Regions from separate parts of the Halanaerobium saccharolyticum subsp. saccharolyticum DSM 6643 genome, predicted to be linked through region 2. Evidence: riboswitches for the same ligand, from Rfam matches in the RefSeq annotation. Region 2 holds a riboswitch; each other region holds the start of a gene.
What was found. A riboswitch is a leader RNA that binds a small molecule or an ion and turns the genes downstream of it on or off. The one in region 2 is predicted to bind S-adenosylmethionine.
Positions count from the first base shown of each region.

Region 1 (2,333 bases), 130 kb from region 2:
TATCTAATACTTGAAGCTTGTAATCCTGCCTTTGCTTTTGAAGGAATAGGAGAAGAATCAGAACTGGGACTCCTGCTTCCCTGTAATGTTATTATTTTTGAAAATGATAAACAAGAAATAAAAGTTGCAGCAATTGATCCAGAAAAGGCACTGGGGATGTCTGAGAACAAAAAAGTCAATGAAATCGCTCAAGAAATAAAGTCAAGACTTGAAAGAGTAATAGAAAGCATTTAATTTAAGAAATAGTTTATATTTACCTGTTTTACTGCAGTTTTAATTTCAGCTGTGGTTAAACAGGTTTTTTGTGTTAAATATAGTTGTTTAAAAACAGTGTAAATGTTAAAATTTAATAAATAGGTATTAAAAATTATATTTTTTAATTGAGAGATTTATAATTATGGAAAAAACATTAAATATTAAAAACAAAGAAGTGAATTATTTAAAAGCAAAAGATAAGCTGGATGAATACTTTATGGGAGAGAGAAAAGAATTCAAACTACCTCTTAAGTTAGAAGGTACAGATTTTCAAAAAAGTGTCTGGGAACAGCTTTTAGAAATACCCTATGGGAATACTTTTTCGTATAAAGAGGTTGCAGAAGCAATAGATAATAATAAAGCAGCAGTGGGTAATGCAAATAATAAAAACAGTATTCCAGTTATTGTCCCCTGTCACCGAGTAACTGCAAGCAGTGGTGAGGTAGGCGGTTATGGGGCAGGAATCTGGCGGAAAATGTGGCTGCTTGAGCATAAAAAAAATAATAGCTGAAGGCTGTAAATTGAATGAGTGCCTGTATGATTCGGATTAAAATATAAAGAATTAATGGGCTTATAAATTTGACAAAATAAAAATAAGATGATATTCTCTATAATCAAATACTAGTAAAAAATAAAATTTAATAATTCATCAAGAGTGGTGGAGGGACTGGCCCTTTGAAACCCGGCAACCTACCAATAAGGTAAGGTGCTAAATCCTGCATTTCAAAGAAATGACAGATGAGAGGAATATAGAAACCCTCTCAGGAGGGTTTATTTTTTACCACTTTTGCTGTTATATAGTAAGAGTGGTTTTATTTTTATATATTGATATTTTTTTAAAATAATGATTTATCAGTAGGAGGTGAAAAGCAAAAAGTTAAAGAAAATTTTATTCAAATTGTGAAACAAAAAAATTATTAATATTAAAAAAGTAGAGGAGAATTTAAATTATGAAAAAAACAATAAAATCAATTTTAATTAGTAGTGGAGTAGTTTTAGCAGTGGCTTTATATTTATTTTTAGCAGCGAATACAGTAATGGCGTCAGCTTCAGTGTTGAAAGTTGGAGCAACTGCAGGTCCTTTTGCTCAAATATTAGAGGCTGTAAAGCCTGTCCTTGCAGAAGAAAATATAGAACTTGAAATTGTGGAATTTACTGATTATGTAACTCCCAATTTAGCACTTGCAGATGGCAGTTTGGACGCAAATACTTTTCAGCATTTACCATATTTTCAACGATTTAAATCTGATCGAAATCTAGACTTAGTTTCAGCAGCAAAAACTATTGTAATTCCGATTGCTATTTATTCTGATAAATATGAATCATTAAGTGAAATTCCACAAAATTCTACTATAGCAATCCCAAATGATCCAACAAATGGTGGTAGAGCCTTACTTTTGTTTGAAAAAGCTGGCTTAATAAAAATAAATGATTCAGTCGGAATTAATGCGACTATTTTGGATATTGAAGCTAATCCCCGTAATTTGAAATTTCATGAAGTTGAAGCTGCTCAAACCGCTAGAGTTATACCTGATGTAGCAGCAGCTGCTGTTAATTCAAATTATGCCCTCGATCTTGGAATGAATCCTAAAGAAGATTCTATATATATTGAAGATGCTGACTCACCTTATGTTTGTATAGTGGCAGTAAGGCCTGAAGATGAAAATAATGTTTTAATTAATAAATTTGTGGAAGCTTATCAATCTGAAGAAGTTCGTACTTTTATAAATCAAGAATTTGATGGTGCAGTTATACCAGCATTTTAATAATTACAAATACCAGTGAAATATAAAAAAGGAGTTTTGATATGCCAGAACTAAACAAAAAAATAGATCAATTTAGTGATTCAGTTATCAGGAGGATGACCCGGATAGCTAATAAATATGAGGCAATAAATCTGTCTCAGGGATTTCCAGACTTTGATCCACCAGAGGAATTGAAAGAATCATTAAAAGAGGTAGCTGAAGGCAGTATTCACCAGTATTCGGTTACCTGGGGAGCACAAAACTTTAGAGAAGCTTTAGCCAGTAAACAGTCTAAATTCATGGGCTTAGATATTGATCCAGAAAAAGAAATAG
Region 1 is NZ_CAUI01000005.1:366,902-369,234, forward strand. Features, by position in the region: gene HSACCH_RS02170 (DUF302 domain-containing protein) at 1-234, shown strand, start outside; gene HSACCH_RS02175 (methylated-DNA--[protein]-cysteine S-methyltransferase) at 398-766, shown strand; SAM riboswitch class I at 899-1,000, shown strand; gene HSACCH_RS02180 (MetQ/NlpA family ABC transporter substrate-binding protein) at 1,206-2,021, shown strand; gene HSACCH_RS02185 (pyridoxal phosphate-dependent aminotransferase) at 2,063-2,333, shown strand, end outside.
Region 1: linked by a shared signal. The riboswitch ahead of HSACCH_RS02180 (MetQ/NlpA family ABC transporter substrate-binding protein) and the one ahead of HSACCH_RS02785 (O-acetylhomoserine aminocarboxypropyltransferase/cysteine synthase family protein) in region 2 are both predicted to bind S-adenosylmethionine.

Region 2 (2,333 bases):
CGCTGTTAATGCTTGATCTAAGTCATTTTTAATATCTTCAAAGGCTTCTATTCCAATTGAGAGCCTTATTAATTCAGGTGAAATTCCAGTTTTCTTTAAATCTTCTTCATTTAACTGCTGATGAGTAGTACTTGCTGGATGAATAGCTAAAGATTTAGTATCCCCAACATTAGCAAGATGCAGGAATAATTCTAACTGATTAATAAACTTCTCAGCTGCAGCTTTCCCTCCCTTGATCCCAAAAGCTATCATTCCCCCACTGCCATTATTAAGGTACTTTTTAGCATTTTGAGCTGATTTATGATTTGATAAACCTGGATAACTAACCCATTCTACTCGATCATCGGCTTCTAAAAATTCTGCTGCAGCCTGTGCATTTTGCGAATGCTGTTTCATTCTTAAAGCTAGGGTTTCTAAACCATTAATAGTTAAAAATGAATTAAAAGGACTAGGAGAGCTGCCTAAATCTCTTAAAAGCTGAACTCTGGCCTTAGTTATAAAGGCTGCTTTTCCAAATTCTTCTTTAAATTTAACTCCATGATAACTTGGATCTGGCTCTATAAGTTCGGGAAATCTACCTGTAGCCCAATCAAAATTACCACTATCTACTATTATCCCTCCAATAGAATTGCCATGTCCAGATATATACTTCGTCGTTGAATGAACTACTATATCCGCACCATATTCAAAAGGTTTACAAAGATATGGAGAAGCAAATGTATTATCAACTATTAATGGTATTCCTGCTTGATGAGCAATTTTAGCCAATTTCTCAAAATCAGGTACAACTAAAGATGGGTTACCAATTGTTTCAATATACAATGCTTTTGTTTTTTCATTAATTGCATTTTTAAAACTGTCTGGATCCTCAGAATCTACAAAACTTACGTCGATACCCATATTTTTAAATCTATGTTTAAATAGATTATGGGTTCCCCCATAAATAGAACTACCGCTTACAATGTGGTCTCCATTTTTACAAATTGTTAAAAGTGCTATAACTTCTGCAGCCTGACCTGAAGAAACTGCCAGTGCTCCTACTCCTCCTTCTAAGGCTGAAATCCTTTTTTCTAAAACAGTATTGCTTGGGTTTTGAATTCTACTATAGATATCGCCTTCTTCTTTTAAAGCAAATAAATCTGCTGCATGTTTAGTGCTCTCAAATAAATAAGATGTTGTTTGGTAAATAGGAACTGCTGCCGCTTTTCTGTTTTTATTCGCATCATAACCTGCATGTAATGCTAAACTCTCAAATTTTAATGTCATTAAATTTCCTCCTCAAATTTTCGCTACTCAAATTTAAATTTTAAAATAATATTTCTGCTCTGCTTCTCTTCTTCGTATTGTCAAAAAATCTTTTAAATATAAAATAAAAATTAATAACAAATAAAAAAATCCCACTTCCTAAGTAAATATAGGAGTGGGTAATATATTTGCTCCTTATCTATCAGGAATCTTCCTGCTGGAATTAGCACCGGACAGATTTAACTGCTGGTTGCTGGGCTTCAAAGGGCCAGTCCCTCCACCGCTCTGGATAAGTTTTATTATTTTTTTATAACTCTAACATAAATTTATAATCTTGTCAAGAAAGAAATATAAATTAAATCTTCCCGTTTTTATTTCTTTTTTCGCTGCCGTGAACTTTTAATACCTAAAGATTTTCTGTATTTAGCAACTGTTCTTCGCGAAATATCTAAGCCATATTTGTCAACAAATAATTGTGCAAGTTTACTATCGCTAAGCGGATGAGATTTGTCTTCAGCTTCAATTTCTTCACTCAACATTGCTTTAATACTTACAGAAGAAACTCCATCAATTCCACTATTAAAGAAGAATTTCAAACTAAAAACTCCATGAGGAGTCTGTATATATTTAGCAGTTGTTGCCCGACTAACTGTTGATTCATGCATTTCAATTTCCTCAGCAACTTCTTCCATTGTTAATATTTTTAAATCTTTTAAACCATTTTCAAAAAAATCAATTTGTTTTTTTAAAATAGCTTTAGCAATTTTTCTGATAGTATTCTTTCGCTGTTCAATGCTTTTAATTAGCCAGATAGCAGATTGATATTTTTCTTTTAAATAATCACTAATTTTATCGTCATCCTGGTTTTTGAGTAAATTATAATAATATGAACTTATAGTAACAGTAGGATAAGCAGTATTTTTTTCTTCTATATAAAATTCTCCATCTTCTTTTTTAACTATTAAATCAGGATCAATATATTCTGCTTTACAGGATGCAAAACTACTATCATAATTAATATCTAATTTTTTTATTTTTTGATATACAGCTTCTATTTCGGATTGATTAAAACCCTGTTGACTAAAAAT
Region 2 is NZ_CAUI01000005.1:494,271-496,603, reverse strand. Features, by position in the region: gene HSACCH_RS02785 (O-acetylhomoserine aminocarboxypropyltransferase/cysteine synthase family protein) at 1-1,266, opposite strand, end outside; SAM riboswitch class I at 1,438-1,541, opposite strand; gene HSACCH_RS02780 (RNA polymerase factor sigma-54) at 1,617-2,333, opposite strand, start outside.

Region 3 (2,333 bases), on a different contig from region 2:
GTTAGTTTTTTTGATCGCCAAGAAATACGCTATTTTGTTAATTACTTAAAATTATTAGTCAATCCGAATGATAGATTAGCTTTAAAACGTCTTTTTAGAATTGAAGTTCATGGTGTAGGCGAAATTTTATTAAGTGAAATCAATAAATATGCCCGTGAAAACAAAATGAAGATTACTGATGTTTTTGAAAGCCCAACCGTTGTTAAGGGGATTGGTAACAACAAGGCTGCAAATATTATTGAATTTCAGCGGCGGGTAATCGATAGTATTTTTGATCTGCGTGAAGAAAAAATGCCAATGCATAAAAAGGCAATAGAACTTTATGAGCGGGTTGATTTTGATCAGAATGTACTGGCTGAGCTGGATGATCCAGAGGGGAGAAAAAAATATATGAATATGTTTTTGGAAGATATGGCTGATTTTCAAAAAAACAATCCAGGCCGCGGTCTTTATGATTACTTATTAATTAATAAATTAATTGCTGATAAAGATATTACAGAAGATAATCAAGAAAAAGTAAAAGTTATGACAGCTCATTCAGCTAAAGGATTAGAATTTCCGGTAGTTTTTATTATTGGGGCTGAAGAAGAAGTTTTTCCACATTTGAAAAGTTTAGAAGAGAAGGCAGCTGGTTTAAATCCTTATGCTGTTGAGGAAGAAAGAAGATTATTTTACGTGGCAATGACAAGAGCAGAAAAATTGCTCTTCATTTCTTTTTCTAAGCAGAAACTTTCAAATGAACAAGGACAATATAAGCAGATTATTCCTTCCAGATTTTTATATGAACTTCCTGAAACAAGATTGGATTTTACAGGTGTTGAAAGTAAAAAAGGTGGTTCTGGGATACAAATGCGCAAAAATGTAGAAGTGATTTAGGGTAACCAATCTAGGGTACCGGGTACTTAGAAATAATTTCCAAGTGCCCGGTGCCGAAAAAATAATCCTTGACAGATTTAAAATTGAGTGATAAACTACTAAATAACTTAAAAAGAAAATAAAAATCATCAAGAGCGGTGGAGGGACTGGCCCTGTGATACCCGGCAACCTACTTAAAATCTTTAGTAAGGTGCTAATTCCAGCATTCCGGAAAGGAATGATAGATGAGAGGCAATTAAATCCTCTCACGAGGATTTTTTTCATTTCTAACTGCTCTTGATATTTGGAGCAGTTTATTATTTTTAGAGGGTGATTAGTATTGATAAAAATTGATAATTTAACTAAACATTATCATGCAGCTCAAGGCAAAGTAGAAGCAATTAATGGTTTAAATTTAGAAGTTGCTGATGGTGAAATATTTGGAATGATAGGACCAAGTGGAGCAGGCAAAAGCACTTTAATTAGAATGCTTAATCTTTTAGAAAAGCCTACTGCTGGTACTATTAACATTAATGGTACAGATTTAACTGAATTAAGTTCACAAAATTTAAGAGCAGCCAGGCAAAAAATTGGGATGATTTTTCAGCATTTTAATCTTTTATCATCTCGGACAGTTTTGGGTAATGTGGCCTTTCCGTTAGAGATTGCAGGTGTGGGTAAAAAGAAAAGGCAAGAAAAAGCAAAAGAATTAATTGAACTTGTAGGCTTATCAGACAGAACAGATCACTATCCAGCTCAGTTGTCTGGAGGGCAGAAGCAGCGAGTAGGTATTGCAAGAGCGCTGGCTAATAACCCTGATTTATTATTGTCAGATGAGGCAACTTCTTCATTAGATCCAGAAAGTACAAAAGCTGTACTAGAACTTTTAGCTAAAATCAGGGATGAGATGAATTTAACAATTATTTTAATTACTCATGAAATGGGTGTGATCAAAGATATTTGTGATCGAGTTGCTGTTTTAGAAGCTGGAAAGATTATCGAAGAGGGAAAAATAATTGATATTTTCTCCAGCCCCCAGCAGCCTCTGACAAAAAAGTTTATTAGTTCTGTAATTGATTTTGATTTGCCAGAAAGAATTATTAAACATATAAAAAAGAAAAGACCTGGAGAATTGGTTAGGATTTCTTTTGTTGGAGAAACAACTCATGATCCTCACATTTCGGATCTTGTAAAACATTATTCTGTAGATGCCAACATATTATATGGTAATATCGATGAGATCCAGGGCGTACCATTTGGAACTTTAGTTTTAGATTTAGAGGGACAGTTAACAAATGTAGAAGAGAGTATTGCTTATTTAAGAAGTAAGGATTTAAGAGTTGAGGTGTTAGAAGATGTTTGATTTTATTACGGATTTAGCTAGGTATAATGATTTAATGATTAGTGGTCTTTTGGAAACATTATATATGGTTGGGATGTCTTTATTTTTTGCTATAGTTGGTGGAATCCCATTGGGA
Region 3 is NZ_CAUI01000021.1:260,678-263,010, forward strand. Features, by position in the region: gene HSACCH_RS09650 (ATP-dependent helicase) at 1-876, shown strand, start outside; SAM riboswitch class I at 999-1,107, shown strand; gene HSACCH_RS09655 (methionine ABC transporter ATP-binding protein) at 1,196-2,218, shown strand; gene HSACCH_RS09660 (methionine ABC transporter permease) at 2,211-2,333, shown strand, end outside.
Region 3: linked by a shared signal. The riboswitch ahead of HSACCH_RS09655 (methionine ABC transporter ATP-binding protein) and the one ahead of HSACCH_RS02785 (O-acetylhomoserine aminocarboxypropyltransferase/cysteine synthase family protein) in region 2 are both predicted to bind S-adenosylmethionine.